Regions from separate parts of the Bradyrhizobium sp. USDA 4538 genome, predicted to be linked through region 3. Evidence: predicted binding sites of a transcription regulator. Region 3 holds the regulator's gene; each other region holds the start of a gene.
What was found. Region 3 encodes PhoB, which activates phosphate uptake and scavenging genes when phosphate is short. Its sites were predicted from a motif close to TGTCATNNANCTGTCAT; they were not measured.

Region 1 (10,156 bases), 4.2 Mb from region 3:
ACGCGACGCCCTTGTCAGCGTCCGGCCTGGCGCGCGCAAGCAACTGCTCGTAGACCATGAAGATGCCGTTGTCCCGCCGCAGCCAGCGCGTGTCGCCGGAGCTGTCGGGATCGGCGAGCGACAGCCCGTCGGCCGAGAAGCGCTGGTCGGCGAACGAGCCCATGTGATACCAGGCGCCGCCGGTGATGGTCGCCGGCAGCCGGCTCTCGCCGATCTCGAACTTGTATTTGAGCTGGCCGATCCACCACGGCGGATCGTTGGCCCGGAAATTCAGCCCGTGGGCGTTCAAGATCTGCGGATCGTCCGTCCCCTGCGGCGGCGAAGCCGAACCGTCGAACAGCGCCAGATAGGCGGTGATGCGGTCGGACAGATTGGCCTTGATCCGGATGCCGGGCACGGCGAGTGGCGGCGACGGTCCGCCGGCCGGCAGAATGGTGCCGACAATGCCGGGCCAGCCCAGCGCCGAATTGATGAAGATGTCGTCGTACTGGCTGTCGATGAACTCGACGTCCGAGCCCTGCTGGCCGACGCGCACCGAGAGTTTGCCGCCGAGCAGCTTCTGCTCGATCCAGAATTCATAGAGCCTCGTCGCCGGCAACGACTCGACGCCGGACACCAGGAACAGGTTGCCGACATAGCTCCGCGACAGCCCGTCGCCGTGGATCTGGTACATGTTGGCGTGGAAGGTCGCGCCGGTCCAGCCGATCGCCTTCTCGAGGTCGATGGTGGTGCCGAGATCGAGACGGCCGGTAAAGGCCGCGCCATTGCTGACGCCGCCGGAGACGTTAGCAAAACCCTCCCCGATATAGGTCAGGCTGAACTGGTAGCCGGCCTCCTCGAGCGCAGCCCGCGTATCCGCAATCCGGTCGGCGGCCGGCTTGTCCTCCGCATGCGCCGGCGCGCCGAGCGCGAGGGCCGCGGCCACCAACATCGCGCGGGAAAGAACTCTGCACATCGGGAATACCGCGGTGCGCTCGCGCTATTTGACGATGCCGAGCCGCCGCATCAGCAGATAAGCCAGCAGCGCCGACCCGATCAGAAGGCCGGCCGCGACCAGGAACCCGCTGTCGACGTCGGTCAACGGCAATCCCTTGGTGTTCATGCCGAAGATGCCGGTGACGAGCGTCGGCGGCAGCAGCATCATGGTGACGACGGACAACGCGTGGAGGTGCTTGTTGCTCTCCTCCTCGAGCTTGAAGCGCAGCTCCTCCTCGAGCAGGCGGCTGCGCTCGTGCAGTTCCACGATGTCGTGGTCGAGGCCGTCGAGCCGCTGCGCGAGCTTGCCGGCCTGCAGCCGCAGCGCCGGACTGAGATTGTCGGTGTTCTTCTGCTCGAGCCGGTGAAACAGCACGCGCAGGCCGGCGAGCTGGCGATGCAGGCGCACGCAGGTGCGGCGCATCCGGCTCAGATTCTTGCGCAGCTCCGATCCGGTATCCTCGGCGAGCACCCGCTCCTCGATCGCATCGATATCGGTGCCGATTTTGTCGGCCATGCGGTCCATGGTGTCGGCGATCTCGTCGACGATCTTCTCCAGCAGCGCCGCGACGCTGCCGACGCGATGGCCGCCCTCGAGCACGCGGCGTGTCGCATCGGCGGAGCACAGCGCCTGATGGCGGCCGCTGACCAGGAGGCGTTCGGTCATCGCAAAGCGGAGAAAGCCGGTCTCCCGGGTCGCGGCGTCGATATCCCGCACCAGATCGGAAAACACGCCGTAGACGCAATTGTCGACGACGTGGATCTGCTGGAAATTGTCATTCGACAGCAGCAGGTCCCGCGCCAGCTGCGGGATGTGCATGTTGGCGAGCCATGCCCGGGTGCGAACGTCGGTCAGGTTGAAGTGCAGCCACAGCCTTCCGTCATGGCTCGGTTCGATCGGCGCATCGATCGGAAGCGCCTCGGCACGGCCGTCGTGATGCAGGCGGAACGCCCAGACCAGACCGGGGACCGCCTCGCGGGTCAGCAGCGACCCGACCGGAGCGGGAGGTGGATCAGCCAGCATGGCCCGCCCCCAAGGCAATCGATAACGCAACCGCGCGAAATGACATGTTCAAGACCTCGCCCACGCGCAACGCTGAGCAAGCGCGTCCCTTCGACGCAACATAGGAGGACGCGCCTGTTACAGTTTTATGTCAGCGACCGCCCTACTCCGCGGCCAGGCCGGTCGGCGCCGCCTCCGCAGCCTCCTTGTTGTAGTCATGCACGACGCGGCCGAACGGCAGCGTCAGATCGGCGAGGAAGTGGTGCGCGCCGACGACACGCTTGACCGGGAAATCGGCGACCGGTGCATTGACATGCGGCACCAGGTGAAGCCGGCCGGGTCCGATCCAGGAGCCCTTGACGACGATGTCGGTCAAGTTGATCGCGACCAGCTGGCAGACCTCGAGATGGCCGTCGACGCCGGGGATCATCTTCAGATTAACTTGCGTCTTCGACAGCGTCGCGCGGGTGACGTCGCCATTGCCCGCCATGCTCTCGTGCTTGTAGCCCATCGTGCCCATCGCAACGAGCTGGCCGGCATATTCCAGCGTGCCGGTCAGCGTGTCCTTGACGATCTCGAGCTTGGGATGAGCGTACTTCTTCGGAAAGCCCCAGATCTCGCGGCCGGCCGCGATCGGCGGATCATCGTCGAGATACATCTGGCAGACGAAGTTGACCTCTTCGCCATGCAGGCGCGCGGGGATCACGAGGCCGGACTCGGTGTAGCTGCCGAAGCCGAAGCTGTCGGGCATCTTGATCCATTCGTAATGCACGATCGCCTGCTCGATCGACTCCAGCGGCTCGGGCAGGCCGGCGCGGATCAACTCCGGATCGGTCTCATAGGTGATGACGAGGAATTCGCGATCGATGAAGCGATACGGACCGGCGGGATAGCTCGGGCCGGCGGCCGGCATCGACGGAAGCTTGAGCAGATCTTCCCTGCGCATCGCAATAACCCCTGTTTGAAAAGTTTGCGCGGAAGCTAACGGCCGAGATTGACAGCGATGTGAGGAATTTCCGTCAGGCGCATGACCGCGGTTACGCGTCGTGACCCGCGTCGCGCTACTGGGGCCAATGCTAACCATGCAGGCAGCCATGCCGGATGCGCCTTGCGCGGCCGCCGCAATTGTCATCACGGCGTCATCGGCGCGCTGAATTCTCGCCGCGAATTTCTGGAGTGTCTGATATGGACGCGCGAACCCCGCATTTCGACGACGTCGAACACGCGACGCCGGGCTGGCGTCCAGAAGGCTGCGATCGTGTGGCCCTGGTCCTGCAGGGCGGCGGCGCGCTCGGCGCCTATCAGGCCGGCGTCTATCAGGCGCTGCATGAATCCAACATCGAGCCGGACTGGGTCTGCGGCGTCTCGATCGGCGCGATCAACTCGGCGATCATCGCCGGCAATCCGCCCGAAAAGCGGCTGGAGCGGCTGCACACATTCTGGGATCGCATCACCAGCCGCAAGATCTGGCACTACACTCCGGACGGCGACGTCTTCCGCAAGGCGCGCAATTTCACCAGCTCATGGCTGACGACCACGCTCGGACAACCCGGCTTCTTCACCCCGCACCAGGCCAATCCGTGGTTCAGCCCGGCCGGCGCGCGCACCGCCACCAGCTACTACGACACCACGCCGCTGCGCGAGTCCTTGCTCGAGCTGGTTGATTTCGACCGCATCAATTCCAAGAAGATACGCTTCGCGGTCGGCGCAGTGAACGTGCTCTCCGGCAACTTCATCTATTTCGACAATGCCCATGACGAGATCATTCCCGAGCACATCATGGCGAGCGGCGCGCTGCCGCCGGCGCTGCCGATGGTGAAGGTCGGCACCGATCATTTCTGGGACGGCGGCATCGTGTCCAACACGCCGCTGCAGCATCTGCTCGACCAGGAAGACAACATGAATTCGCTGGTGTTCCAGGTCGACCTGTTCTCGGCGCGCGGCGCGCTGCCGCGGGACATCCAGGACGTGATGGCCCGGCACAAGGACATCATGTATTCGTCGCGCACCCGCTACAACACCGACGTCTATCGCAAGACCTACAATCTGCGCACCGCCCTGCACAATGCGCTGGGAAAAATCCCCGACGATCAGCTGTCGGACGAGGAGCGCCAGCTCAAGAAGGCAAACGCCCGGTTGCCGGGCATCACGCTATTGCAGCTGATCTATCAGCAGAAGGCCTATGAGGGCGACGCCAAGGATCACGAATTCTCCGGCACCTCGATGCGCGAGCACTGGGTGAGCGGGCACGAGGACACCAAGCGCTCGCTGAAGCGGCGCGAATGGATCAAGATGCCCGAGAACGGCATGGGCATCGTGATCCACGACGTGCATCGCGAAGCGGAGTAAATACGTGTCGTCATTGCGAGGAGCGCAGCGACGAAGCAATCCATACCTCAGCACATGGTTATATGGATTGCTTCGCTGCGCTCGCAATGACGATTGAGGCGCCGCTTACGGCCGCGTCGACATGTTGCTCGGCGGACCAGCCTTGCGGATCGGTTCGGCGAGGCGCGCGAACTCGCAGAGCAGCGAGCGCGTCTTGCGCGGATCGATCACCTCCTCGACCCAGAACTTCTCGGCCGAGCGGAACGGCGAGCGCAGCTTGTTGAGGCGATCCTCGATCTCGCGCAGTTTGGCGGCGGGATCGGCGGCCGCATCGATCTCGGCGCGATAGGCCGCCTCGATGCCGCCTTCCAGCGGCAGCGAGCCCCAATAGGCCGACGGCCACGCATAGCGCATCGAGAAGCGGTTGGCCGGCTGATGCACCACGCCGGCGACGCCGAAGGCGTTGCGGATGATGATGGTGCACCAGGGCACCGTGCTCTGGTTGACCGCCGCCATCGCCCGCACGCCATGGCGGATGGTCGCCGTCTTCTCCGCCTCGAGCCCGATCATGAAGCCCGGGCAATCCATGAGATAGACCACCGGCAGATGGAAGGTCTCGGCGAAGTCGACCCAGCGCACCACCTTCTGGCAGGCGTCCGCGGTCCACGAGCCGCCATAGTGGAACGGATCGCTGGCGAGCAGCAGCACCGCCCTGCCCTCGATCCGTGCCAATCCGGTGATGATCGGGCGGCCGAAATTGGTGCCGACCTCAAAGAACGAGCCCTTGTCGACGACGGCATCGATGATCGGCCGCATCTTGTAGACCTGCCGGCGGTTGCGCGGCACGGCGGTGAGCAGCGATTCCTCTGCACGCTCCGGATCGTCGGTGCAGGGAATGGTCGGCGGCAGATCGTAGACCGACGACGGCAGATAGGACAGGAAGCGCCGCGCGTAGTCGAACGCCTCCTCTTCGGTCTCGACGGCCTGATCGATCGCGCCGGCGCGGGTCTGGATGTCGGCGCCGCCGAGCTCTTGCTTGGTCAGATCCTGACCGAGGCGCTTCACCACCGGCGGGCCGGCGACGAACATCGCGGAGCTCTTGGTCATGACCGAGTAGTGCGTGGCGGCAAGCCGTGCGGCACCGAGGCCCGCGACCGAGCCGAGCCCGAGACCGACCACCGGCACGCGCGCCAAATTGGCGGTCGTGTACCAGTACCAGCGCGTGCCGCCGACGCCGCCGGGCAGATTGGCCGCGCCCCTGGTCTCGATCGTCTTCACCGAGCCGCCGCCGCCGGAGCCCTCGATCACGCGAACGATCGGCAGGCGGAAGTCGTGCGCCATCTCCTCCGCCATCAACGGCTTGGCGGAAATCGATGCATCCGCCGAGCCGCCGCGCACGGTGAAGTCGTCGCCGACCACAACGACGGTGCGGCCGTCGACCCTGGCGCGGCCGAACACGCAGTTCGCCGGCGTCAGGTGCTTGAGTTCGTTGCTCTCGTCATATTCGGCGATGCCGGAGATGGCACCGACCTCATGGAAGCTGCTCTGGTCGACGAGCTTGTCGATGCGCTCACGAACCGTGAGCCGGCCCTGGTCGCGTTGCCGCTTGACCTTGTCAACGCCTCCCATCTCCCGCGCGAACGCTTCGCGGCGGGCGAGGTCGTCGAGTTCCGGCTTCCAGTTCATTCACTGCTCCCGTCTTGATGATTTTGTTGTTGTTATGGGCGGTCACCGGAAGCGTCTTGCGCTCGATCCGATTGCTGAAGATGTCGCCGTCGGCGCCTTCGAGCAGGCTGCCGAGCGCGGCGGCGAGCTCGACCATTTGCGGTGCGACCTCGCGGTGCAGCCGCGCCTCGTCATACATCGCCGAGAGCAGGCCGATCGTGGTGACCACATAGGTCTGATACTGCGGCGACCACAGCGGCACCGCGACGCCGTTGATATGCGGGCTCCACAGGCCGCAGGCGACGACGTAGCCGTGCTCCTGCAAATGCCGGCGGTTGGCCTCGATGCGCGGCGTCAGCATCTTGGCGCTGTCGGGCAATTCGCCTTCCATCTCCGCGATCAGCGCGTCGCCGATCGCGGGATCGAGTGCGGCCGTATAGGCGTGGCCGGCCGCGGTGGTCGCCATCGAGATCCGGCTGCCGGTGGCCTCATGCAGGCCGAGCGCGTTGGCCGCGCGGGCGAACTCCAGATAGACCAGGTGAAAGCGGTCGGGGATGACGAAGCCCACCGTGCCGGGCAACTGATCGGCGACATCCTGCAGGCGCAGCCGGATCAGATTGCGCAGCTGCAGCCCCTTCATCATCGTGGTGCTCATCGCGACCGCGCTCGGGCCGATGCGATATTTCTGGTCGCGCGGCAGATAGACCAGCTGACCCATCCGCGTCAGCGTGTGCGTCAGCCGTGACACCGTCGAACGCGGCAGGCCGCAGCGGTTCGAGATCTCGAGATTGCCGAGCCGGGCTTCGTGTCCCTCGAAGCACCGCAACACATCGAAGGCGCGCGACACCACCTGGATGACATCGCCATCGCCTGTCTCGCTGGCGAGCATTCCCTGCCTGCTAAGCCGTTCCGAGCGCCTTCCCATCTGTTTGGCTCCATTCCGTCCTGCGGAATAAAATTCCACTTGCAGAAGAAGCTACCTCAGGCAATCTGCCGCCACAACAAAAAGCCGTTCGCCGGATGAAATTTCCGCAGACGGTATCGGAGAGTGGAATGCCAGAGATCAAGGTTGTGACCGAAGTTGCCGGGCGCGTTTGCGCGCTTCCTGTCGAGACCGGCAGCAGCATCGGCAATGGCGACGAGATTGCGTTCGTCGAAGCGATGAAGATGGAAATACCGGTCACGTCGACGACAGCAGGCAAAATCAAGTCGATTCTGGTCAAGATCGACGATGTCATCGCCGAAGGCCAGGCGGTCGCGATCGTCGAGACCTGAGATTCCACCCTTGCCGTCCGGCCGCGACAATCTGTCCGGTATTGCAGCGGCTGAAATCGCCGGCTTGCGCCGGAGGTAGCGTTGCCATCGCCGGATCACGATGCAATCATCCGCCCGGAAAAGTTTCGCACAGCGAAACAAAGGGAGGAATTATGATCCATCGGCTGATGGCGCTCGCGCCTGCCGCTCTTGCCGGCATTTCGATCTTCGCTGCCCTGCCCGCCTCGGCCGAGGACATCAAGCTGCCGCCGACCATGGCGGTGACCGCCTACGACACCGGCACCGCCGGCTTCAACATCGCGGTCGGCGTCGGCAAGATGATGAAGGACAAATACGGCACCGACGTCCGCGTGCTGCCGGCCGGCAACGACGTCGCGCGGCTCGCGCCGCTGCGCGCCAAGCGCGCGGTCTCCTCGGCGATGGGATCGGGGACCTATTTCGCGCAGGAAGGCGTGTTCGAATTCGGCGCCAAGGAGTGGGGCCCGCAGCCGCTGCAGCTCATGCTGTCGTCGGTGGACTGCAATTGCGGCGCGCTCGGCGTGGCAGCCGATGCCGGCGTCAAGGAAATGAAGGACCTTCGCGGCAAGCGCGTCGGCTTCGTGGTCGGCTCGCCGGCGCTGAACCAGAACTCGCTCGCGATGCTCGCGTTCGGCGGCCTCACCCAGAAGGACGTCAAGATCGTCGAGTTCGCAAGCTACGGCGCGATGTGGAAAGGCCTGATCAACAACGACACCGATGCCGCGTTCGGCACCACGATCACCGGCCCGGCCAAGGAAGCCGAGACCTCGCCGCGCGGCCTGATGTGGCCACCGCTACCCGCCGACGACAAGGAAGGCTGGGCACGGGTGAAAAAGGTCGGCTCGTTCTTCTTCCCGCAAACCGCAACCTGCGGCGCCGGCATCTCGCCGGACAAGCCGATCCAGCTCGGCAATTACCCTTACCCGATCTTCGTCGCCTATGCCGCGCAGCCGGTCGACCAGATCTATGCGATCACCAAGGCGATGATCGTCAACTACGACGCCTACAAGGATTCGGCGCCCGGCGCCGCCGGGCTCGGTGCCGACCGGCAGACCAAGAACTGGGTCGTCCCCGTGCATCCCGGCGCGGTGAAGGCGCTCAAGGAAACCGGCCACTGGAGCGACGAGCAGGAGGCGCACAACAACACGCTTTACAAGCGCCAGGAGGTGCTGGCCGCCGCCTGGACGGATTACGGCAAGTCGAGCCCGCCGTCGGACGACAAGGCCTTCCTCGATGGCTGGATGAAGGCGCGCGCTGCCGCGCTTGCGAAAGCCAATATGCCCAATGGCTTTGAGTGAGACCCGCCAACGCGCGATGAGATCGGGTTAGTCGTCATCGCGCTTGCGCCCGTTCGAGCATGGTGCTTCCGGAAAACCGCTTCGCACTTTTCCGGATCATGCTCTAGGCTACGGGCAAAACGGACAACATTGGGGGATGCGTAATGCCCGAGAACGCCGCGGCTGCGCCTGCGAAAAGAATCGAGTTTGAAGATCCGCATGCCGGTCTCGACAATCTGCAGGAGGCCGAGGTCACGCGCGTGCGCACCCTGCGCGGGGTGTGGCGTTGGGCGCTGGTGGTCGCAACCGCCGCAACCATCCTGCTCTGCATCAACCAGCAGTTCTCGCTGCGCTTCTTCATCGACTACACCCAGCTCAACACCGAATATTTCTATCTCTTGATCGCGCTGATGCTGCCCTTCACGTTCCTGATCTTCCCCGGATCGGAGCGCGCGCCGCTGAACCGCATTCCCTGGTATGATCTCGCGCTCGCCGTCGCGACCTTCGCCGCCTCGATCTGGCTGATGCTGAACGTGCGCAAGGCGGCGCAATATGGCTGGGAGTCCGACGGCGCCCCGAGGAACGTCATCATCGCCGGCCTCGTGATGTGGGTGATGCTGATGGAGGCGCTGCGCCGGACCGGCGGCTGGAGCCTCCTGCTCAGCGTGCTGCCCTTCACCGTCTATCCGCTGTTCGCCGAGGCCAGCTGGCTCGGGCCGTTCCGCGGCTCGCAGCTCACGCTCGACCAGACCACCGCCTATCACGTGTTGTCCGGCGAGAGCCTGCTCGGCATTCCGATCCAGGCCTTCGCCGATACCGTGATCGGCTTCCTGGTGTTCGGCACCGCGCTGATGATGACCGGCGCCGGAAAATTCTTCATTAACCTCGCCTTCGCGCTGTGCGGCACGTTCCGCGGCGGCGCCGCCAAGGTCTGCATCTTCGCGTCCGGCCTGCTCGGCATGATGTCGGGCTCGATCGTCTCCAACGTGCTGACCGCCGGCACGATGACGATCCCGGTCATGAAGAAGAGCGGCTTCCGCGCCTCCTATGCCGGCGCGATCGAGGCCTGCGCCTCCACCGGCGCCGTGCTGGCGCCGCCGGTGATGGGCGCCACCGCGTTCGTGATCGCGCAGTTCCTCAATATCAGCTACGCGGAGGTCGCGGTGGCCGCGATCATTCCTGCGGCGCTCTACTATGTCGGCCTGTTCATGCAGGTCGACTCCTACGCCGCACGCCACGGGCTGAAGGGCATTCCGCGCGCCGAGCTGCCGCGCGTGATGGATACGATCAAGAACGGCTGGTATTACGTCTTCGTCATTGCGCTCCTGATCGTGATGCTGCTGTATTTCAAGCGCGAAAGCCACGCGCCGTTCTACGCCACCGCGCTGCTGCTGGTGCTCAACCAGATCTTCTCCAAGGAGAGCCGCTGGACGCTCGGGACGATCGGAAAATTCCTCGAGGTCAATGGCCGCACCTTCGTCGAGCTGGTCGGCATCCTCGCCGGTTGCGGTCTGCTGATCGGGGCGTTCTCGATGACCGGCGTGGTCTCGAGCCTCGCCAACGATCTGTTGACGCTTGCGGGCGACAACGCGTTCCTGCTGCTCGTGATGTGCGC
Region 2 (10,156 bases), 3.5 Mb from region 3:
CTCCGCGCAAACGCTTCGCGTTTGTCGCAGGGAAAACCGCTTCGCACTTTTCCGGATCATGCTTCCCAGCCGTCCGGGCGCATCACCACATCGTCTGTCGCGCGCGCTCCGGCCATTCCCGATCGTATTTTTCGCCGCCGACCGTGTGCTCGCTCATCTCGGCGAGGATCTGGCCCGGCGTCGGCAAGACCTTCGGATCGACCCGCTTGTCCGGATTCCAGAGATCGGAGCGCACGATCGCGCGCGCACACTGGAAATAGATCTCCTCCACATGCATTACGATCACCGTGCGCGGTGCCTTGCCTTCCATCATGAAGGAGGCGAGCAGCTCCGGTTCGGCCGTGACATAAGCGCGGCCGTTGACGCGCAGCGTGCTGCCTGAGCCCGGAATCAGGAACAGCAAACCGACGCGGGGATCGCGAACGATGTTGCGCAGCGAATCGCAGCGATTGTTGCCTCGGCGATCCGGCATCATCAGCGTCTTCGCATCATGGATGCGCACGAAGCCCGGCAGGTCGCCGCGCGGCGAGCAATCGAGCCCTTCGGGGCCTGCGGTCGCAAGCGACACGAACGGCGACTGCTCGATGAGCACACGATAGAGCGGCGTCACGTGATCGGCGACCTTCACGGTCGACGCGTCGTTCGGGAAGCCGTAGATCGCCTCAAGCTGCTCGACCGTTTCGATCACCGACATTCGTGCTTCTCTCCTCTGCTTCCTTTTCGACGCGTTTTCTTCACGCGAACCGGTATCCACCTCGCTGGAAAACGCTCTATTCGTCCCAGCGTTCGCCCTTGATGATGCGGACAAGCTGTCGCGCATGATAGTCGGCGGTGCCGGAATTGACGATGGTGAAATCGGGCGTCGACGTGCTCTCGTCGACGGTGCGGGCCAGCCGCCGCTCGATAAGACCGTCGCTGCTGCGCGCCCGCATTGCGAGCCGCGCGGCCAGCACATCGGGCGGCGCCGTGACCAGCACCACGACAGCGTTGGCATAGTTGCGGCGCGCCGCGGCGATCACGGTGCGCGAGACGTTCGCGATCACGGTGCGTCCGGCGCCGATATCGTCGTTGATCGACCGCGACAGCGCGTAGCGATGGCCGTGCGCTTCCCAGTGCATGGCGTAGTCGCCGGCGGCTACCGCGCGCTGGAAGCTCTCCGCGCTGACCTCCTCATTGTCCTCCGACGCCGAGGCCTGGCGGGTGATCAGCCGGCGCGGAAACACGACATCGCGATCATCGCCACAGGCCGCTTTGGCGAACCCCAGCAGCGTATCCTTGCCGGCGCCGCTCGGGCCGACCACCAGGATCAGCCGGCCGGGGCCGATTCCGGCGCGCCGGTCGGCGACGACGGATGCAACGGTCATGCGACCCTCCCTCCTTCGCGCCAGACGCTGCGCACGACAGGCAGATCGCGCGCGACATGCACGCGGATCAGGTCAGCGCGCCGGCCGACCGCGATCTCGCCGCGGTCGGTGAGCCCGACCGCTTCGGCCGGCGTCTTGGTCACGGTGCGCACGGCGGAAGCAAGATCGATCGCCGGCACATGCCGCGGCAATTGCAGCGCCGCCATCAGCAGGCTGGACGGGATGTAGTCCGACGACAGGATATCGAGCATGCCCTCATTGGCGAGATCGACGGCCGCAATGTTGCCGGAGTGCGAGCCGCCGCGCACCACGTTCGGCGCGCCCATCAGGATGTCGATGCCGGCGGCGTGCAAGCCGCGCGCAGCTTCCATCGTGGTCGGGAACTCCGCGACCGCGACCTTGTCGCTGACGGCGTCGACCACGTTCTCGTCGGTGGTGTCGTCATGGCTCGCCAGCGGGATCCTGTATTCATGCGCCAGCGCGACGATCGCGCGGGTGTTCGCCACCGCATATTCCTTCTGATAGGCGAAGCGCCGCGCGAACAGCACGTCGAGCTGGGCGTCGGTCATGCCGCCGCCCTTGCCGCGATAGTAATCGCGCAGCTTCACCTCGTCGCGGAACTGGCGCTGGCCCGGCGTGTGGTCCATCAGCGACATCAGCCGCACGTCCGGCCGGTCGATCAGTTCCTTGGCCTCGGCGACCACGTCCGGCATCGGGACCTCGCAGCGCAGATGCAGGAAGTGATCGGCGCGCAGCAGATTCTCCTCGCGCGCCGCCGCGATCGCCGCCGCCAGCACGCCGGCGCGACCGTCGACATCCTCGGCGCCGTCCTCGCGCCAGACCCGCAGCGAATCCAGCACCGTGGTGATGCCTGAGGTCGCGAGCTGCCCGTCATAGGAGATCACGGCCGCGACCGGATTCCAGAACACCTTCGGCCGCGGCACATAGTGCATCTCGAGATGGTCGGTGTGCAGCTCGATCAGCCCGGGCATCAGGAGGTCGCCGCCGGCATCCTCGGCGGCCTCGGGTGCCCTGCCCTCGCCGAACTCGGCGATCTTTCCATCAGCGATCGCGACCCAGCCCTGCTCGATCACGCGATCGGCGAGGACCAGCCGGGCGTTGCCGATGATGGTGTCTTGCTTGGCGGTCATTTCAAACGGTCCTTCAGGCAGCAGCCGCGAACGAGGTCACATCGACGATGCGGTCGGCAATCAGATGACGGATTTCGTCGTCATGGACAATGGCGACCATCGCGACGCCCTTGGTTTTCTTCTCCGCGATCAGCTCGACCACCACGGCGCGATTCGCCGCATCGAGCGAAGCGGTCGGCTCGTCCAGCAGCAGGATCGGCAGGTCCACGATGAAGCCGCGTGCGATGTTGACGCGCTGCTGCTCGCCGCCGGAGAAGGTCGAGGGCGGCAAGGTCCACAGCCGCTCCGGAATGTTGAGCCGGCGCAGCAGCTGGCCGGCGCGCGCGCGGGCCTCCTCGCGCGCCACGCCGTTGACGATCAAAGGCTCGGCGACGACGTCGATCGTCGCCACCCGCGGCACGGCGCGCAGGAACTGGCTGACATAGCCAATGGTCGAGCGGCGGATGCTCAGCACCTGGCGCGGCTCGGCGGTGGCAAGGTCGACAACCTTGCCGTGATGGCGGATGCCGATCCGGCCGCTGTCGCAGCGATAGTTGCCGAAGATCATCTTCAGGATGGAGGATTTGCCGGCGCCCGACGGGCCCGACAGCACCACGCACTCACCCGGATCGGCGTGGAACGAGACGCCGCGCACCACAGGCAGTTCGACGCCGCCCTGCAGATGCATGGTGAAGGTCTTCTCGGCGTTGGCAAGTTCGATCATCGCGGTCATTGGCACGCTCATGGCGGAAGAATCGAGGAAACGAGCAGCTGCGTATAGGGCTCACGCGGATCGTCGAGCACCTGGTCGGTGAGGCCGGTCTCGATGACGCGGCCGCCCTTCATCACCATCACGCGATGCGAAAGCAACCGCGCCACCGCCAGATCGTGGGTCACGACGATCGCGGCAAGCCCGAGCTCGCTGACGAGGTTGCGCATCAGGTCGAGCAGGCGGGCCTGCACCGAGACGTCGAGGCCGCCGGTCGGCTCGTCCATGAACACCAGCCGCGGCTCGGTGACGAGGTTGCGGGCGATCTGCAGCCGCTGCCGCATGCCGCCGGAATAGGTCTTTGGCGCATCGTCGATGCGGCCGGTATCGATCTCGACCCGCTCCAGCCAGGTCGACGCGGTGTCACGGATGCGGCCGTAATGATTCCAGCCGACCGCCATCAGCCGCTCGCCGACATTGGCGCCGGCCGAGACGCCCATGCGCAGCCCCTGCGCCGGGTCCTGGTGCACGAAGCCCCAGTCGGTGCGAAACAGGAAGCGCCGCTCGGCCTCGCCGAGTTCAGCGAGATCGCGCAGCACGCCGTCGCGCATCCGGTAGCACACCCGGCCCGCGCTCGGCGCGAGCTGCGCCGAGAGCAGCTGCAGCAGCGTCGACTTGCCCGAGCCGGACTCGCCGACGATCGCCAGCACCTCGCCGGGATAGAGCGCGAACGAGACGTCGCGGCAGGCCGCAAGCCGGCCGTAATTCTTGGCAAGCCCCTCGGCCACCAGCAACGGCTCGTCGTTGTCGAGGCTCGAGAGCTCAGACATGCGCCTTCTCCTTGTGCGGCGCTGCGCTCTCGGTGCCGTGATGGCCGGCGGCCTGGCGCTGCTCGCAGAAGTCCGTGTCGGAGCAGACGAACATCCGCCCGCCCTTGTCGTCGGTGACGATCTCGTCGAGATAGGAATTGTCGGCGCCGCACAGCGCGCAGGGCGCGTTGAAGCGGTAGCGCGTGAACGGGTGATCCTCGAAGTCCAGCGACACCACGGTGGTGTAGGGCGGGATCGCGTAGATGCGCTTCTCGCGGCCGGCGCCGAACAGCTGCAGCGCCGCGCAATTGTCCATCTTCGGATTGTCGAATTTCGGCGTCGGCGACGGGTCCATCACGTAGCGCGCGTTCACCTTCACCGGATAGGCGTAGGCGGTGGCGATATGGCCGAAGCGCGCGATGTCCTCGTAGAGCTTGACGTGCATCAGCCCGTATTCGGCGAGCGCGTGCATGCGCCGCGTCTCGGTCTCGCGCGGCTCGAGGAAGCGCAGCGGTTCGGGGATCGGCACCTGATAGACCAGCACCTGCCCGGCATGCAGCGACGCCTCTGGAATGCGGTGCCGGGTCTGGATCACGGTCGCGTCGGTGGTCGAGGTCGTGGTCGCGACACCCGCGGTCTTGCCGAAGAACTTGCGGATCGAGATCGCGTTGGTGGTGTCGTCCGAGCCCTGGTCGATCACCTTCAGCACGTCGTCGGGACCGAGGATCGCGGCCGTCACCTGCACGCCGCCGGTGCCCCAGCCATAGGGCATCGGCATCTCGCGGCTCGCAAACGGCACCTGGTAGCCGGGGATCGCGATCGCCTTGAGGATCGCGCGGCGGATCATCCGCTTGGTCTGCTCGTCGAGATAGGCGAAATTGTACGTCGGCGCGTTCATTCCGCGGCCTCCTGCATTTCCACGGCCTCGTTGGCTTCCGCGAACTCCTGCCGCAGCTTGCGCAAGAGACCGAGCTCGGACTGGAAGTCGACGTAGTGTGGCAGCTTGAGATGCTCGACGAAGCCGGTCGACTGGACATTGTCGGAGTGCGACATCACGAACTCCTCGTCCTGCGCCGGCGCCGCCGCCTCCTCGCCGAGCTCACGCGCACGCAGCGCGCGATCGACCAGCGCCATCGACATGGTCTTGCGTTCGCTCTGCCCGAAGGCGAGGCCATAGCCGCGGGTGAAGCACGGCGCCTCAGTCGTCGAGCCCTTGAACTGGTTGACCATCTGACACTCGGTCAATTCGATCGAGCCGAGCGGCACGGCAAAGCCCGCGTCCTCGGCGAAGAACTCGACCTCGACCTCGCCGAAGCGGATCTCGCCGGCGAACGGGTGATTGCGACCGTAGCCGCGCTGCGTCGAGTAGCCGAGCGCGAGCAGGAAGCCCTCATCGCCGCGCGCCAGGTTCTGCAGCCGCAAATCGCGATCGGCCGGAAAGCTCAACGGCTCGCGCGTGAGGTCGCCGACCGGCGTGTCGCAATCTGCCTGCGGCGAGGATTCGATTAGACCGTCACGGCCGAGAATGTCGGTCACCCGCGGCGTGGCGGCCTGCGAGGCCTCCGCGGTCGCCGGCTGCTCCGGCACAAAGCCTTCCGCGAGCTGCGGATCGAGCAGGCGATGGGTGTAGTCGAAGGTCGGCCCCAGGATCTGGCCGCCCGGAACGTCCTTGAAGGTCGAGGAGATCCGCCGCCGCACCTGCATCTCGCCGGTGTTGACCGGCTCGGTGGCGCCAAAGCGCGGCAGCGTGGCACGGAAGGCGCGGACCAGGAAGATCGCCTCGATCATGTCGCCGCGCGCCTGCTTGATCGCGAGCGCCGCGAGCTCGCGGTCGTAGAGCGAACCTTCGGTCATCACGCGATCGACGCCGAGCGCGAGTTGCTCGGAAATCTGTGCCAGCGTCACCTCGGGCACCTCGCGGTCGCCGCGCCGCTCATGCGCGAGCAGACGATGGGCGTTCTCGATGGCGCGCTCGCCTCCCTTGACGGCTACATACATCGCTCACACTCCGCTTGCGATCAGCCGCGTGGTGCGCGGGATCGCCACAATGGCATCGTCATGGACCAGCACGACATCGATGCCGCGCGGGAACAGGGCTTCGTTGATCGCAAGCCGCTGGAACAGGTCGCGCGGCTTGATCATCGCCTGCAGCACGGCGCTGCCGTCGATGCCGGGCCCTTTCAGCTCGAAGGCCGGCCCCTGCGACAGGCTGTCGACCTGCAGGATCAGCGTGGTCGACCGGTCAGGATATTCGCTGCTGCCGAATGCGAAGCGATCGAGCGCCGGCAGGCTCGCGGCATCGCCGATCAAAGCGAAGCTCGCGATCGAGGAATCGGCCACCACCGGCGCGCTGGCGTGAAACTTCAGCCAGCGGGCGACGTCCGGCGTCGCCGACATCGCAGCGTCAAGCCAGATCGGCGTGTCGTGATCGAACAGCGTCAGCGCGATCGCGGCCGAGCCGCGCATCATGCCGGCGGGCGTTCCCACGCTCGCGGCGACGCGCTGCACGCTGCCCGGGCGCGCCATCGCATCCATCACGGAACGGAAAGTCGATTGCGCCGACAGCACCTTGTCGGCAAAGCCCGCGGGCATTTCGGCAATCGTCGTCATTGCATCATCCCTCACCGCGCACCATCGTGTAGAAATCGACCCGCGTCGCCGCGGTTTCCGCCGCCTTGCGGCCGCGTTCGGCGTTCATGGCGACGCGCAGCGGCGCGATCACCTTGACCTCCACCTCGCCGGACAGTTCCGCCGACTGCACCATGGCATCGCACAGCGCGATCATCTGCGCCTTCCGCGCGTCGCGGCCGAGCGTGTAGCCGAAGCCGACCTCGCCGGTCGCAAGCCGCACCGCCGCGCGCGACACCGTCGCCTCGCCGAGATTGAACGGCGCACCGTCGCCGCCGATCCGCCCACGCAGCATCACAAGGCCGTTTTCCGGCTCACGCAGGTTCTCATGCGCGGGCACCGCGATCGCCGCCAGCCTGCCGGCGATATCAGCAGCGGCGGCGTGCGCCAGCACCGTCATCGCGGCCTTGCGCTGGGCCTGTTTGCTGTTTGGTCCGGTCGAACTCATGGGCAAACCTTTGGGCAACCTTGCTTGCATCAAGTTGTCTATGATACTAGACAACTTGATAGCGGAGCGCCATGACTGTTTCGTGACAAACCAAAGATTTCTGGTATCACCGCGCCATGAGCATGCAGGAAAGTTCCGGCGTCGCCTTGTGGCGGCAGGTCGCCGACGGCATCGAGCGCGGCATCGCTGACGGCCGCTTCGCCGCCGGCGAAAAGCTGCCCGGCGAGATGGAGATCGCCGAGACGTACCGGGTCAACCGGCACACCGTGCGGCGGGCGCTCGCCGCATTGGCGGAGCGCGGCCTGGTGCGCGCGGAACGCGGTAGCGGCACCTATGTCGAAGCCCAGCGCCTCGCCTATCCCTTGCGCTCACGCACGCGATTTTCCGAGATCGTCGGCGCCGGCGGTCACGAGCCGCGCGGCCAGCTGATCGATGCGAGCAGCGACACCGCCAATCGCGAGATTGCGCGCGAGCTCGGCCTGAAGATCGGTGCGCCGCTGATCCGGATCGAAGCGGTGCGGCTCGCCGACCGGACGCCGATCTGCGTCTCCACCACCTGGCTGTCGGCCGAGCGGTTTCCCGATGCCGGCAGCGTGTTCGCCAACGTCCGCTCGATGACGAAGCTGCTCGGGCATTACGGCGTCAAGGACTACCACCGCGCCTCGACCCGGATCACCGCGGCGATCGTCGATGCGACCGACGCCGCGCGGCTCGACCTGCCGCTGGGACGGCCGGTGCTGGTGGTCGACGCCACCGACGTCGACATGCTGGACCAGCCGCTGGTGACCAAGCGCTCGCGCTTCGCCGCCGAGCGCGTGGAGTTTCTGGTCGAGAACGGCTGACGTGCTTCTGCTCCCTCGCCCCGCTCTTGCGGGGAGAGGGGCCGCCTCCACAAAGCGGATAAATATGAGTGCGGGGAAACACCCCTCACCCGGATTGCTGCGCAATCCGACCTCTCCCCGGGGCGAGGTAACTTTCTATACCACCGCCCTTTGCCCGATGATCGCAAAGCGCAGCTTGCTCGAGATGAAGTCGATCGCGGCAACCGCGATCAGGATCATCAGGATCAGGAACGATACTTTCTGCCATTCCAGCACGCGGATCTGTTCGGCAAGCTGCAAGCCGATGCCGCCCGCGCCGACGATGCCGATGATGGTCGCCGAACGCGTGTTCGACTCGATGAAGTAGAGCACCTGCCCGGCGATCACGGGCAACACCTGCGGCAGCAGGCCGAAGCGAATCTCGTGCAGCGCATTGCCGCCGGACGCGCGGATACCCTCGACCTGCTTGCGATCCGCGGCCTCGATCGCCTCCGAGAACAGCTTTCCGAACGCACCGAAGTCCGACACCATGATCGCCAGCACGCCGGCGAACGGACCGAGGCCGACGACGTTGATCCAGACCAGCGCCCAGATCAGCGTATCGACGCCGCGGATCGAGTCCAGGAAGCGGCGCACCGGAAAGCGGATCAGGTTCGAGGGGATGATGTTGCGCGCCGCCAGCAGGCTGACCGGGAGTGCCAAAACCGCGGCAAGCGTGGTGCCGAGCACCGCGATCGACAGCGTCTCGCCGAGCGCCTGCATGTAGAGCGGGAACGACGAGCCCGGATTCGGCGGGAGCATCAGCATGGTGATCCAGCCGAGCTGGCCGAGGCCCGCGATCAGCCTGGACGGCGAGAAATCGAGATCAACCAGTCCGAACACGAAGATCGCGAGCGCCGCCACGATCATGGCCGGCATCGCCAGCCGTGCCGATGTGGGACGTTCGAAGACGTCGGGGTACTTCGCGCGCAGTTCCGCGGTGTCCGGCCTCGGCATCTGGCTCATCGACGGGTCTCCTTGCCGAACAGCCGGCCGCGCAGCCAGCCGGTCGAGATGTCGATGATGAAGACGGTGACGATGATGGTGATGAGGATGGCGCTGACGTCGGAATAGTAGAACTTGCGGATCGCGACCACCAGCTCCTGGCCGATGCCGCCGGCGCCGACGAAGCCCATCACCGACGCCTCGCGGACGTTGATCTCGAAGCGCAGCAGCGCATAGCTGGCATAGCCGGCCGAGACCTGCGGCAGCACGGCAAAGCGCATGCAGGACAGCCAGCTCGCGCCGGTGGAGCGGATGCCCTCGACCGGCTTCATGTCGGCATTCTCGACGATCTCGGCGAACAGCTTGCCGAGCGCCCCGGTGGTGTGGATCGCGATCGCCAGCACGCCGGCCATCGGCCCGAGGCCGAACGCGATCACGAAGATCAGCGCGAACACGATGCCGGGGACGGTGCGCGCGAATTCCAGCAGGCGGCGGATCGTGAAACGTACCCATGGGCCCGGCGACGTATTCTGGGCCGCGAAGAAATTGAGCGCGAAGGCGAGCACCGCACCCGTCAGCGTGCCGACATAGCTGATCAGGATCGTCTCGCCGAGCATCTTCAGCCACTTATGCCAACCCCAGAACCATTCGGCGGGATCGGTCCAGACCCGCGCGCCGGAATCCAGCGTCAGGATGCGATCGAAATAGCTGACGAAATTGCCGAAATAGGTGAACAGCGTGCGCAGGTTCACTTCCGCGCCGAACGCCGCGATCACCAGCACCGCACAGAATGCCGCCGTTGCCAGCGCGGCCTTCAACCGCTTGCGTGCGACGGACTTGCGGTAGGCGTCCTCCAGCGTCGCCAGTTGCTGCGCTGGAAGAATGGATACGGCGGTCGCCATCGACGCGTGCCAGTCCGGTTCGGAGTTGAGTGGAGAGAAAGGGCCGGGCTATACGCCCGACCCTCGTGACGTCAGGCGTGCGATCAGCTCGCCTTCTTTCGCAAACCGTCGACGAACTTGATCAGCTCGATGGTGCCGTCCCAATCCTTGGTGGTGGCGGGATGGAAGCCCTTCTTCTGACCGTCGGACAGACGGTCGAAGGCGGCCTTGTCCTTGGTCGGGGCGTCGAAGAAGGCCTTTGCGATCGCGGCCTTCAGGTCCTCCGGAAGATCGGTGTTGTACGCATAGGGGCCGTTGATGATCAGCGCCGACTTGTGGATGATGCGGAAATCATCCTTCTTCATCGCCGAGCCGTCGGCAT
Region 3 (10,156 bases):
CTCGAAGAAGCCAGGTTTCAGCATGACGTCGAGCACGGCATTGGCGGCGGCGACCGCGAGCGGATTGCCGCCGAAGGTCGAGCCGTGCGAGCCGGGCGCCATGCCGGCCGCAGCCTGCGCGGTCGCCAGCACCGCGCCGATCGGAAAACCGCCGCCGAGCGCCTTGGCCAGCGACATCACGTCCGGCGTGACGCCGGTGCGCTTGTAGGCGAACAGCTCGCCGGTGCGGCCCATGCCGGTCTGCACCTCGTCGAAGGCGAGCAGCAGGCCGTGCTCGTCACACAGCGCGCGCAGTGCCTTGAAGAACGCCTGCGGCGCCGAGCGCACGCCGCCCTCGCCCTGCACCGGCTCGATCAGGATGCCGGCGGTGTGCGGGCCGATCGCCTTCTTCACCGCCTCGATGTCGCCATGCGGCACCTGGTCGAAGCCGTCCATCGGCGGGCCGAAGCCTTCGAGATATTTCGCCGAGCCTGTCGCCGCCAGCGTGCCCAGCGTGCGGCCGTGGAAGGCGCCCTCGAAGGTGATGATGCGGTAGCGCTCGCCATGGCCCTTGGAGAAGTGATAGTGGCGGACCAGCTTGATCACGCCCTCCATCGCTTCGGCGCCGGAATTGCAGAAGAACACGAAGTCGGCAAAGCTCTGCTCGCACAGCCGTGCGGCAAGCACCTCGCCGTCCGGGCTCTTGAACAGGTTCGACATGTGCCAGAGCTTGGTCGCCTGTTCCTGCAGCGCCTTGACCAGATGCGGATGCGCGTGCCCGAGCGCGTTGACCGCGACGCCCGAGGTGAAATCGAGATAGCGGTCGCCGTTGGTTGCGATCAGCCAGGCGCCCTCGCCGCGCTCGAAGCCGAGATCGACCCTGGCGAAGACGGGGAGCAGATGCGACGTGGCAGCGTTGGTCATGGCGATCACTGACGGTTTTTAAGCCGACAATTGCCGCTGCGCCTTGACGCCAGCGCAGCAACGGCCAGCTTCGGAAAACAAAACGGCCGCCTTTGCGGGCGGCACGTGGCGGGCATTCTATGCTGCGGTCGGTAAGTGTCAATCGCCACGAAGTGGCCTTCCTGCAATGCGAAACGAGCGCAATCTGGAGCATTCCGGTGCGGTGGAAAAGCCTCATGGCAATGCTTAACTGTGTGGGAACATGTGGACGCACGGCCGCGGACTCTTGCGCCAGAGTCACGCCATATTGTAGCGTTTGGCCTGTCGGGTACGACATCTCGTGCGGCGGTACTGGACCCTCTAAGTAGCCTTTGTGTCTCGCGTAAACGTTCGGGCGCAACACCGTGCCCGGCGAGGGCTAAGGGATTCTGGCCGCAGGGATATTTGTCCAGATTGGCTCGCAGCGCCGCTCCAATGATTGGCCGGCGCTACGCGAAGGGAAGAATGCGATGACTGTATTGACCTGGTCCGACGATCGCGTCGAGCAGCTGAAGAAACTCTGGGAGTCCGGCCTGTCGGCCAGCCAGATCGCGGCGGAACTTGGCAATGTGACGCGAAACGCCGTGATCGGCAAAGTGCATCGGCTCGGCCTCTCCGGCCGCGCCAAGGCACCCTCCACGGCCGCGCCGCGGCAGCGCAAGGCTCGCCCGGCCCAGCACATGATGCGGGTGGCGCGTCCGGTCTCTCGCGGCAACACCGCGCTGGCGCACGCCTTCGAGGTCGAGATGGAGCCCGATCCGATCTCCTACGACAATGTGGTGCCGATGAGCCAGCGGCTCTCGCTGCTGGAGCTCAACGAGGCCACCTGTCATTGGCCGGTCGGCGATCCCTCGAGCCCGGAATTCTTCTTCTGCGGCGGCAAGGCGCTCGCCGGCCTGCCCTATTGCGCGCATCACTCGCGCGTCGCCTACCAGCCCGCCGCCGATCGCCGCCGGCCGTCGGCGAAACCGCAGATCAAGTGAGCACTCGGGAAAACGACGGAAGACCTCAAAAACAAATCCCCGCGAAAGCGGGGATTTTTTTGTGTGATGCGTAGCCCATTACATCACCGGCGTCGTCCCGGCGAAAGCCGGGACCCATAACCACTAATGCGTGTTGTTAGAAAGCCGTCTGGCCGCGTGCCGATTGCACTGGCCGCGGCGTATGGGTCCTGGCTTTCGCCCATAGGCGCTAAAATAGGATTTGCGCCTTGGATTCGCTTGTGATTCCAAGATGGAATGGCACACGAATCGCTTGTGAACAAAGATTGGGCGCGCGTTGTCGCCCGACTTGGCGGAGCCGAGGCTCTGAACATTAGCGCGCGCAAGACGAAGGCGTTTGTCCGTCCGCGGGAGATCAGCAATGCGGTCGACTTGCTGCGCCTGATCTTGGCTTATTGCCTTGGTGAGAAAGGGCTGCGGTTGACGGCGGCATGGGCCACGTCGGTTGGGCTTGTCGATATCTCCAACGTGGCTCTGTTGTATCGCTTACGTCAGTGCGGAGATTGGCTGGCAATCTTGGTCGAGCAGGCGCTTGCCGCCGCGGCGCCGAAGGCGAGCCGCGGTCGTCTGATCCGTATTGTTGACGCCACGACGGTCCCCAAGGCTGGGACGAGCGGCAGGAACAAGAACGCAGTGTGGCGTATCCATAGCGCGTTCGATCTTCCGCAGGAGCGCTTTGGTCACTTCGAACTGACCGATCAGCGAGCGGGCGAGACGCTGGATCGGATACCGGCGGTTGCCGGTGAGATCCGTCTTGCCGATCGCGCCTATCTGCAACCGGAGCGCATGGCGCATCTCGTCGATGCCGATGCGGACTTCGTGATCCGGGCCGGCTGGAAGAGCGCGCGCTGGCTCGATGCCGAAGGTAATCTTGTTGACCTCACTGCCGAACTGCGCAACGCCTCGGCGCGTGGCCTGATCGATCGGCCGATTTGGATAAAGCGCAAGTCAGGTGCGCCGCCGCTCGCAGTGCGTCTGGTTGCCGCGAAGAAGCCGGCGCAAGCTGCTGCGGCTGCGCGACGCAAGGCGCGCCGGACTGCACAAAAGGGAGGTCATCAGCTCTCCAGGCAAACACTTGACGCCGCAGATTGGGTGATCCTGGTGACCTCACTCAGGCCAGAGGACTTCACGACTGCAGATATCCTCGCCCTCTATCGGCTGCGATGGCGCATTGAGCTCGGCTTCAAGCGGCTGAAAAGCCTGATTGGCCTGAAGGGACCTCCCGGAACCGACGAGCGGTCCGCCAGACCCCATATCCTCGCTCATCTGCTGATCATTCTATTGCTCGAGCCGCTCGTCGACGAACTCGAAGACTCTCCCCGCTTGGCCGACGCCGCCTGACCCACCCAGTGACGTGGCGTCTGCTGCGCCAGCTCGTAGCTTCGCTACGGCAAGCGATCATTCCACAGCCCGCAATCGCTCTACTCTGCAGAGCCAGTCACGCTCTCCGGCGACATCTACGCGAGCCACCCAGACATAAGCGCCACTATCAGACTATGATCAAACTATCTTAGCGCCTATGGGCTTGCGCCGGGACGACGCCGTGTTGCGGTTTATGAATGCCGCATGGCCGTTACGGCTGTGGCTCGGCCTTGGCAAAGCGGTCGTCGAGCGCGTAGCCGGCGCCGCGCACGGTGCGGATCGGATCCTGCTCGCGGCCCGGATTGAGCAGCTTGCGCAGGCGGCCGATATGCACGTCGACGGTGCGCTCATCGATGTAGATGTCGCGGCCCCAGACGCTGTCGAGCAGTTGCTCGCGGCTGAACACGCGGCCGGGATGCTCGAGGAAGAATTCGAGCAGGCGATACTCGGTCGGCCCGAGATCGATCGGACGGCCCGAGCGCGCCACGCGGCGCTTCTCGCGGTCGAGCTCGATGTCGCCATAGGTCAGCACGGTCGCAAGCCGCTCCGGGCTGGCGCGGCGCAAGAGGCCCTTCACCCGCGCCAGCAGCTCCGGCACCGAGAACGGCTTGACGATGTAATCGTCCGCGCCGGTGGCAAGCCCGCGCACGCGCTCGCTTTCCTCGCCGCGCGCGGTCAGCATGATGATCGGAAGCTGCTTGGTCTCGGGCCGCGCCCGCAGGCGGCGGCACAGTTCGATGCCGGACAGGCCCGGCAGCATCCAGTCCAGCACCACGAGGTCGGGAACGCGCTCCTTCAGCCGTGTATCCGCATCGTCGCCGCGCCCCACCGTCTCGACATCGTAGCCTTCCGCATCGAGATTGTAGCGCAACAGCGTCGTCAGCGCTTCCTCGTCTTCGACTACCAGAATGCGTGCGCTCATCGGTCTAAGTTCTTTCTCTGTGGTGATCCGTTGCCCAGACGCAAACCGAAACGCTTACTTCCTTGAGCATAGTCCCCGCGGAAACGATTTGTCGCGAGGATCATCCAGTTTCGCTCTTGCCGGTTCCGTGCTTGCCGATCATGCCTCAGTTGCCCGGCACCGTGGTGGCAAAAGTGGTCATGTCCCCCTTCGGGCGCTTGTCGGTGATCTGCTGGCCCTCGATCATGTAGAACACGGTCTCGGCGATATTGGTGGCGTGATCGCCGATCCGCTCGATGTTCTTGGCGCAGAACATCAGATGGATGCAGAACGAGATGTTGCGCGGATCTTCCATCATGTAGGTGAGCAGTTCGCGGAACAGCGAGGTGCAGATCGCATCGACCTCCTCGTCGCCCTTCCAGACGTTCATCGCCGCCGGCAGGTCGTGCGCGGCATAGGCGTCGAGCACCGACTTGACCTGCGACAGCACGAGGTCGGTCATGTGCTCGAGGCCGCGGATCAGCTTCAGCGGCTGGAAATCGCTCTCCAGCGCCGCGACGCGCTTGCCCATGTTCTTGGCGAGGTCGCCGATCCGCTCGAGATCGGTGGCGACGCGCATCGCGCTGACGATCTCACGCAGGTCGATCGCCATCGGCTGGCGGCGCGCGATCGTCAGCACCGCGCGCTCTTCGATGTTGCGCTGCAGATTGTCGATCTCGATGTCGGCGGCGACCACGCGCTTGCCGAGCGCGACGTCGCGACGGATCAGCGCGTCGACCGACTCGGTAATCATTCGTTCGACCAGGCCGCCCATCTCGGCGACCAGGCGGGTCAACTCCTGCAGGTCGCTGTCGAATGCCTTGGCGGTATGTTCAGAAGCCATCGCTTGTCTCCCTCAACCATGATCCCGGGGATCATGGCTTCGTGTCCTGAATTTTAGCATGACCTGATCGGAAAACCGGTTTCCACTTTTCCGGATCATGCGCCGGTCAACCGAACCGGCCGGTGATGTAGTCCTGGGTGCGCCGATCGCTCGGTGAGGTGAAGATCTTGTTGGTGTCGTCGAACTCGATCAGCTCGCCGAGATACATGAAGGCGGTCTTGTCGGAGACGCGCGCCGCCTGCTGCATGTTGTGGGTGACGATCGCGATCGTGTAGTCCTCGGAGAGCTCCTGGATCAGTTCCTCGACCTTGGCGGTCGAGATCGGGTCGAGCGCCGAGCACGGCTCGTCGAACAGGATCACCTCGGGGCGCACCGCCACGGTGCGCGCGATGCACAGGCGCTGCTGCTGGCCGCCGGAGAGCGACAGGCCGGAGGCGTTCAGCTTGTCCTTGACCTCGTTCCACAGCGCGCCGCCGCGCAGCGCCTTCTCGACCCGGTCGTCCATCTCGGACTTCGAGATCTTCTCGTAGAGGCGGATGCCGAAGGCGATGTTCTCGTAGATCGTCATCGGGAACGGCGTCGGCTTCTGGAACACCATGCCGACCCGCGCGCGCAGCAAGTTGAGGTCGAGCTTGGGGTCGAGAATGTTGGTCTGGTCCAGCATCAGCTGGCCGACCGCGCGCTGGCCCGGATACAGGTCGTACATCCGGTTGAAGATGCGCAGCAGGGTCGACTTGCCGCAGCCGGACGGGCCGATGAACGCCGTGACGCGGTTGGTGCCGAGCGTCAGGTTGATGTTCTTCAGCGCGTGGTGCTCGCCGTAATAGAAGTTGAGGTTGCGCACCGTGACTTTCGGCGGCGCTTCCGGCAGCGGAACCTGGGGAATGTGGCCTGCGGCAGTCGTGGAGACGGAAAGCTCGGTCATTTTGCGGCCCTTTCGGCACCAAGGATACGCGCGCCGATATTCAACGCGAGCACGGTGAATGTGATGAGCAGCGCGCCGCTCCACGCCAGCTCTTTCCAGTAGGCGTAGGGGCTCTGCACGAAGTTGTTGATGGTCACTGGCAGGTTGGCCATCGTCTTGGTCAGATCCAGGCTGAAGAACTGGTTCGACAGCGCGGTGAACAGCAGCGGCGCGGTCTCGCCGGCGACGCGGGCGGTCGCCAGCAGCACACCGGTGATCAGACCCGATCGCGCGGCACGATAAGCGATCCGCTTGATCACCAGCGAACGCGGCAGGCCGAGCGCGGAGGCGGCCTCGCGCAGCGGATTGGGCACCAAGAGCAGCATGTCCTCGGTGGTACGCAGCACGACCGGGATCACGATCACCGCGAGCGCAAGACTGCCTGCGATCGCTGAGAAGCCGCGCATCGGCACCACCACCGCACCATAGATGAACAGGCCGATGATGATCGAGGGCGCGCTGAGCAGGATGTCGTTGATGAAGCGGATCACCGAGGTCAGCTTGTCGTGCTTGCCGTATTCGGCGAGGTAGGTGCCGGCGAACAGGCCAAGCGGCGCGCCGATGCCGACGCCGATCACGGTCATGATGACCGAGCCGACGATGGCGTTGAGCAGGCCGCCTTCGGTCGAGCCGGGCGGCGGCGTGTTCTGGGTGAACAGCTGCACGCTGAGGCCGGCAAGGCCGTTATAGAGCAGCGTGATCAGGATCAGCGCCAGCCAGGTGACGCCGAACAGCGCCGCACCGACACAGAGTGCGCGGATGACGATGTCGCTGCGGCGGCGGGATTTGTAGATCGGGTTCATGGCGTTACTTCCCCGCCTTCTTTTCAAGCCGCATCAGCATCAGCCGCGCGCCGGCGAGCACGAAGAAGGTCAGCACGAACAGCAGCAGGCCGAGCAGGATCAGGCCGGACTGGTGCAGGCCGTCGCTCTCGGCGAATTCGCTGGCGATCGCCGCCGAGATCGTGGTGCCCGGCGCGAAGATCGACGACGAGATCCGGAACGAGTTGCCGATGATGAAGGTCACCGCCATGGTCTCGCCGAGGGCGCGGCCGAGCGCCAGCATGATGCCGCCGATCACGCCGACGCGGGTGTAGGGGATCACGACGCTGCGAACGACTTCCCAGGTGGTGCAGCCCATGCCGTAGGCGGCCTCTTTCAGCACCGGCGGCACGGTCTTGAACACGTCGACCGAGATCGCGGTGATGAAGGGCAGCACCATGATCGCAAGGATCAGCGCGGCGTTGAACAGGCTGAGATAGGACGGCGGGCCTGCGAACACCGCGCCCAGCACCGGGACGCCCTCGAAGATCCGGATCATGAAGGGCTGGAACGTGTTGGCCAGGAACGGGCCGAGCACGAAGAAGCCCCACATGCCGTAGATGATCGAGGGGATGCCGGCGAGCAGCTCGATCGCGATGCCGATCGGGCGGCGCAGCACTTGCGGGCAGAGCTCGGTGAGGAACACGGCGATGCCGATGCCGACCGGAATGGCGATCAGCATCGCGATGACCGAGGTAATCAGCGTGCCGTAGATCGGGCCGAGCGCGCCGAGCACCGGCGGATCGGCCGAGGGCGCCCAGCGCTGCGTCCACAGGAAGGCGAAGCCGTATTCCTTCATCGCCGGCCAGGCGCCGACGATCAGCGACAGGATGATGCCGCCGAGGATCAACAGAACCGAGATCGCCGAGATACGGGTGATCCAATAGAAGGTGAGGTCACCAAGCTTGAAGGCGCTGAGGGCCTTGGCGCGATCGTAAGGTCCCGCGGCTTCCATCACATCGCTCTGAACAGCCATGTCTGCCACGCCAATCCCCTCTTTAGTATGCAAAAGCCACGCAAACCGCTACGCCCCGAAGCGATCTTCACTGACGCATTTGGCCGGGCGTCGTCGTTCCAGCCACGCCCCTTGAGGCGCGAACCCCGGCCTCGATCCCGCGCTTGTCGCCGCGGTGATGGAGGCCGGGTCTTGGTCGCTCAACCTGTGCCGCGATCCTGTCGGCACAGGCCCTGTCGCAGCGTCGGACTTAGCTCTTGATGTCCGACGACCAGGTCTTCTCGATCAGCTTGACGACCGAGTCCGGCATCGGAATGTAGTCGAGCTCTTCGGCCGCCTTGTCGCCCTTCTCGAAGGCGTACTTGAAGAACTTGAGCGCTTCCTGCGAGGCCGCCTTGTCGGTCGAGTCCTTGTGCATCAGGATGAAGGTCGCCGCGGTGATCGGCCAGGAGGCTTCGCCCGGCTGGTCGGTCAGGATCACGTAGTAGCCGGGAGCCTTGGCCCAGTCGGCATTCGAGGCGGCAGCCTGGAAGGCAGCCATGGTCGGCTGCACGGTCTTGCCGGCCTTGTTGACCAGCCCGGTGTAGGTCAGCTTGTTCTGCTTGGCGTAGGCATACTCGACATAGCCGATCGCGTTCTTGGTCTGGCTGATGTTGCCGGCAACGCCTTCGTTGCCCTTGGCGCCGACGCCGACCGGCCACTCGACCGCGGTGCCGGAACCGACCTTGGACTTCCAGTCGGCGTTCGACTTGGAGAGATAGTCGGTGAAGTTGAAGGTGGTGCCCGAACCGTCCGAACGGCGCACGACGGTGATGGCATCGCCCGGCAGGGGCAGCTTCGGATTGAGCTTGGCGATCGCCGCGTCATTCCACTTGGTGATCTTGCCGAGATAGATGTCGCCGAGCACTTCGCCCGACAGGATCAGGTCGCCCGGCTTGATGCCTTCGAGGTTCACGACCGGGACGATCGCGCCCATCACCATCGGCCACTGGACGAGGCCGTCCTTCTCGAGCTGCTCGTGCTTGAGCGGCGCGTCGGTGGCGCCGAAGGTCACGGTCTTGGCCTGGATCTGCTTGATGCCGGCGCCGGAGCCGATCGACTGGTAGTTCAGACCGTTGCCGGTCTCCTTCTTGTAGGCGTCAGCCCACTTCGAATAGATCGGAAACGGAAACGTCGCGCCCGCGCCGGTAATATCGGCAGCGAAGGCCGACGTCGAAGCGGCGATCATGCCGGCTGCGACGATTGCTTTGATGAAATTCATGGGTGGTCTCCATCCTGTGAGCGAAGCGCCGAATGCGCCCGATCGCGCTCACGCCGGTCCATCTAGGAGCGGTCGGTGCTGCTTTTACGAAGGTTGGATGACAGTTGGATGACAACGCTAAGCGGCTGAAAACGCTCAGCTTTGAGTTGGTAACGGGGTCTTCGGCCGGGGAAAACAGGCGGTAAAAGTGGCGCCGTTCTTCGGCACGCTCTCGATCAAAAGACGCCCGCGATGACGGTTAAGAATATGTTTCACCAGCGATAATCCGAGGCCCGTTCCGCCCTGGTTGCGGCTGTCGCCGACGTCGACCCGGTAGAAGCGCTCGGTCAGCCGTGGCAGGTGCTCCGGGGCGATGCCGGGGCCGAAATCCCGTACCATGACACGGATTTCGGGGGTCCCTTCGCCCGATGCGCCCGAAACGGCCTGATTCAGCGACACTATGACGCGGCCCCCGGAGGCGCCGTATTTGAGGGCATTCTCGATCAGGTTCTCGAACAGGCGGAGCAGTTCCTCGCGGTCGCCGGCGATCATGACCGGGGCCTGAGGCAGGTCGACCTCGATCTCGACCTGGCGCTCGCTCGCCAGCGCCTCGAGCCCGTCGGCGACCTGGCGGATGATCGGCACGATATCGATCGAGGCCTCGGGCCGCACATGGGCCGACAGCTCGACCCGCGACAGCGACAGCAAATCGTCAATCAGCCGCGCCATACGGGTCGCCTGGGTGTGCATGATGCCGAGGAAGCGCTCGCGCGCCCGCGCGTCCTCACGCGCCGGCCCCTGCAGCGTGTCGATGAAGCCGGACAAGGCGGCGAGCGGCGTGCGCAGCTCGTGGCTGGCATTGGCGACGAAATCGGCGCGCATCTCCTCGACCCGGCGCAGTGGCGTCAGGTCGTGGAAGGTCATCAGCATGCACTTCTCGGTGCCGCCGAACTGGGTCGGCACCGGCACCGGCGTGATCACCAATTCCATCCAGCGATCGACCGGAACGTGGTCGGTGTAGGTGGCGCGGCGCGGCTCGGTGGTCGCGATCGCCTCGCGCAGCGCGGTGATGATCTCCGGCGAGCGCAGGGCAAATTGCGCCAGTTCG

Region 1: the regulator PhoB is predicted to act here: its motif matches at 3,105-3,121, upstream of J2R78_RS40100 (acetoacetate decarboxylase).
Region 2: the regulator PhoB is predicted to act here: its motif matches at 7,160-7,176, upstream of phnF (phosphonate metabolism transcriptional regulator PhnF).

The regions. Positions count from the first base shown of each region.
Region 1 is NZ_JALJZE010000001.1:8,679,957-8,690,112, forward strand. Features, by position in the region: gene J2R78_RS40090 (carbohydrate porin) at 1-931, opposite strand, end outside; gene J2R78_RS40095 (transporter) at 980-1,999, opposite strand; gene J2R78_RS40100 (acetoacetate decarboxylase) at 2,142-2,924, opposite strand; gene J2R78_RS40105 (patatin-like phospholipase family protein) at 3,164-4,327, shown strand; gene J2R78_RS40110 (acyl-CoA carboxylase subunit beta) at 4,433-5,992, opposite strand; gene J2R78_RS40115 (IclR family transcriptional regulator) at 5,922-6,896, opposite strand; gene J2R78_RS40120 (acetyl-CoA carboxylase biotin carboxyl carrier protein subunit) at 7,025-7,246, shown strand; gene J2R78_RS40125 (TAXI family TRAP transporter solute-binding subunit) at 7,399-8,562, shown strand; gene J2R78_RS40130 (TRAP transporter permease) at 8,706-10,156, shown strand, end outside.
Region 2 is NZ_JALJZE010000001.1:1,060,763-1,070,918, forward strand. Features, by position in the region: gene J2R78_RS04615 (pyridoxamine 5'-phosphate oxidase family protein) at 83-694, opposite strand; gene phnN (phosphonate metabolism protein/1,5-bisphosphokinase (PRPP-forming) PhnN) at 771-1,364, opposite strand; gene J2R78_RS04625 (alpha-D-ribose 1-methylphosphonate 5-triphosphate diphosphatase) at 1,361-2,515, opposite strand; gene phnL (phosphonate C-P lyase system protein PhnL) at 2,529-3,227, opposite strand; gene phnK (phosphonate C-P lyase system protein PhnK) at 3,236-4,033, opposite strand; gene J2R78_RS04640 (alpha-D-ribose 1-methylphosphonate 5-phosphate C-P-lyase PhnJ) at 4,026-4,910, opposite strand; gene J2R78_RS04645 (carbon-phosphorus lyase complex subunit PhnI) at 4,907-6,010, opposite strand; gene phnH (phosphonate C-P lyase system protein PhnH) at 6,014-6,622, opposite strand; gene phnG (phosphonate C-P lyase system protein PhnG) at 6,627-7,088, opposite strand; gene phnF (phosphonate metabolism transcriptional regulator PhnF) at 7,205-7,930, shown strand; gene phnE (phosphonate ABC transporter, permease protein PhnE) at 8,066-8,914, opposite strand; gene phnE (phosphonate ABC transporter, permease protein PhnE) at 8,911-9,795, opposite strand; gene phnD (phosphonate ABC transporter substrate-binding protein) at 9,879-10,156, opposite strand, start outside.
Region 3 is NZ_JALJZE010000001.1:4,523,118-4,533,273, reverse strand. Features, by position in the region: gene J2R78_RS20400 (aspartate aminotransferase family protein) at 1-903, opposite strand, end outside; gene J2R78_RS20395 (GcrA family cell cycle regulator) at 1,392-1,904, shown strand; gene J2R78_RS20390 (IS4 family transposase) at 2,178-3,263, shown strand; gene phoB (phosphate regulon transcriptional regulator PhoB) at 3,496-4,206, opposite strand; gene phoU (phosphate signaling complex protein PhoU) at 4,352-5,068, opposite strand; gene pstB (phosphate ABC transporter ATP-binding protein PstB) at 5,175-5,993, opposite strand; gene pstA (phosphate ABC transporter permease PstA) at 5,990-6,835, opposite strand; gene pstC (phosphate ABC transporter permease subunit PstC) at 6,840-7,829, opposite strand; gene pstS (phosphate ABC transporter substrate-binding protein PstS) at 8,059-9,069, opposite strand; gene J2R78_RS20355 (ATP-binding protein) at 9,205-10,156, opposite strand, start outside.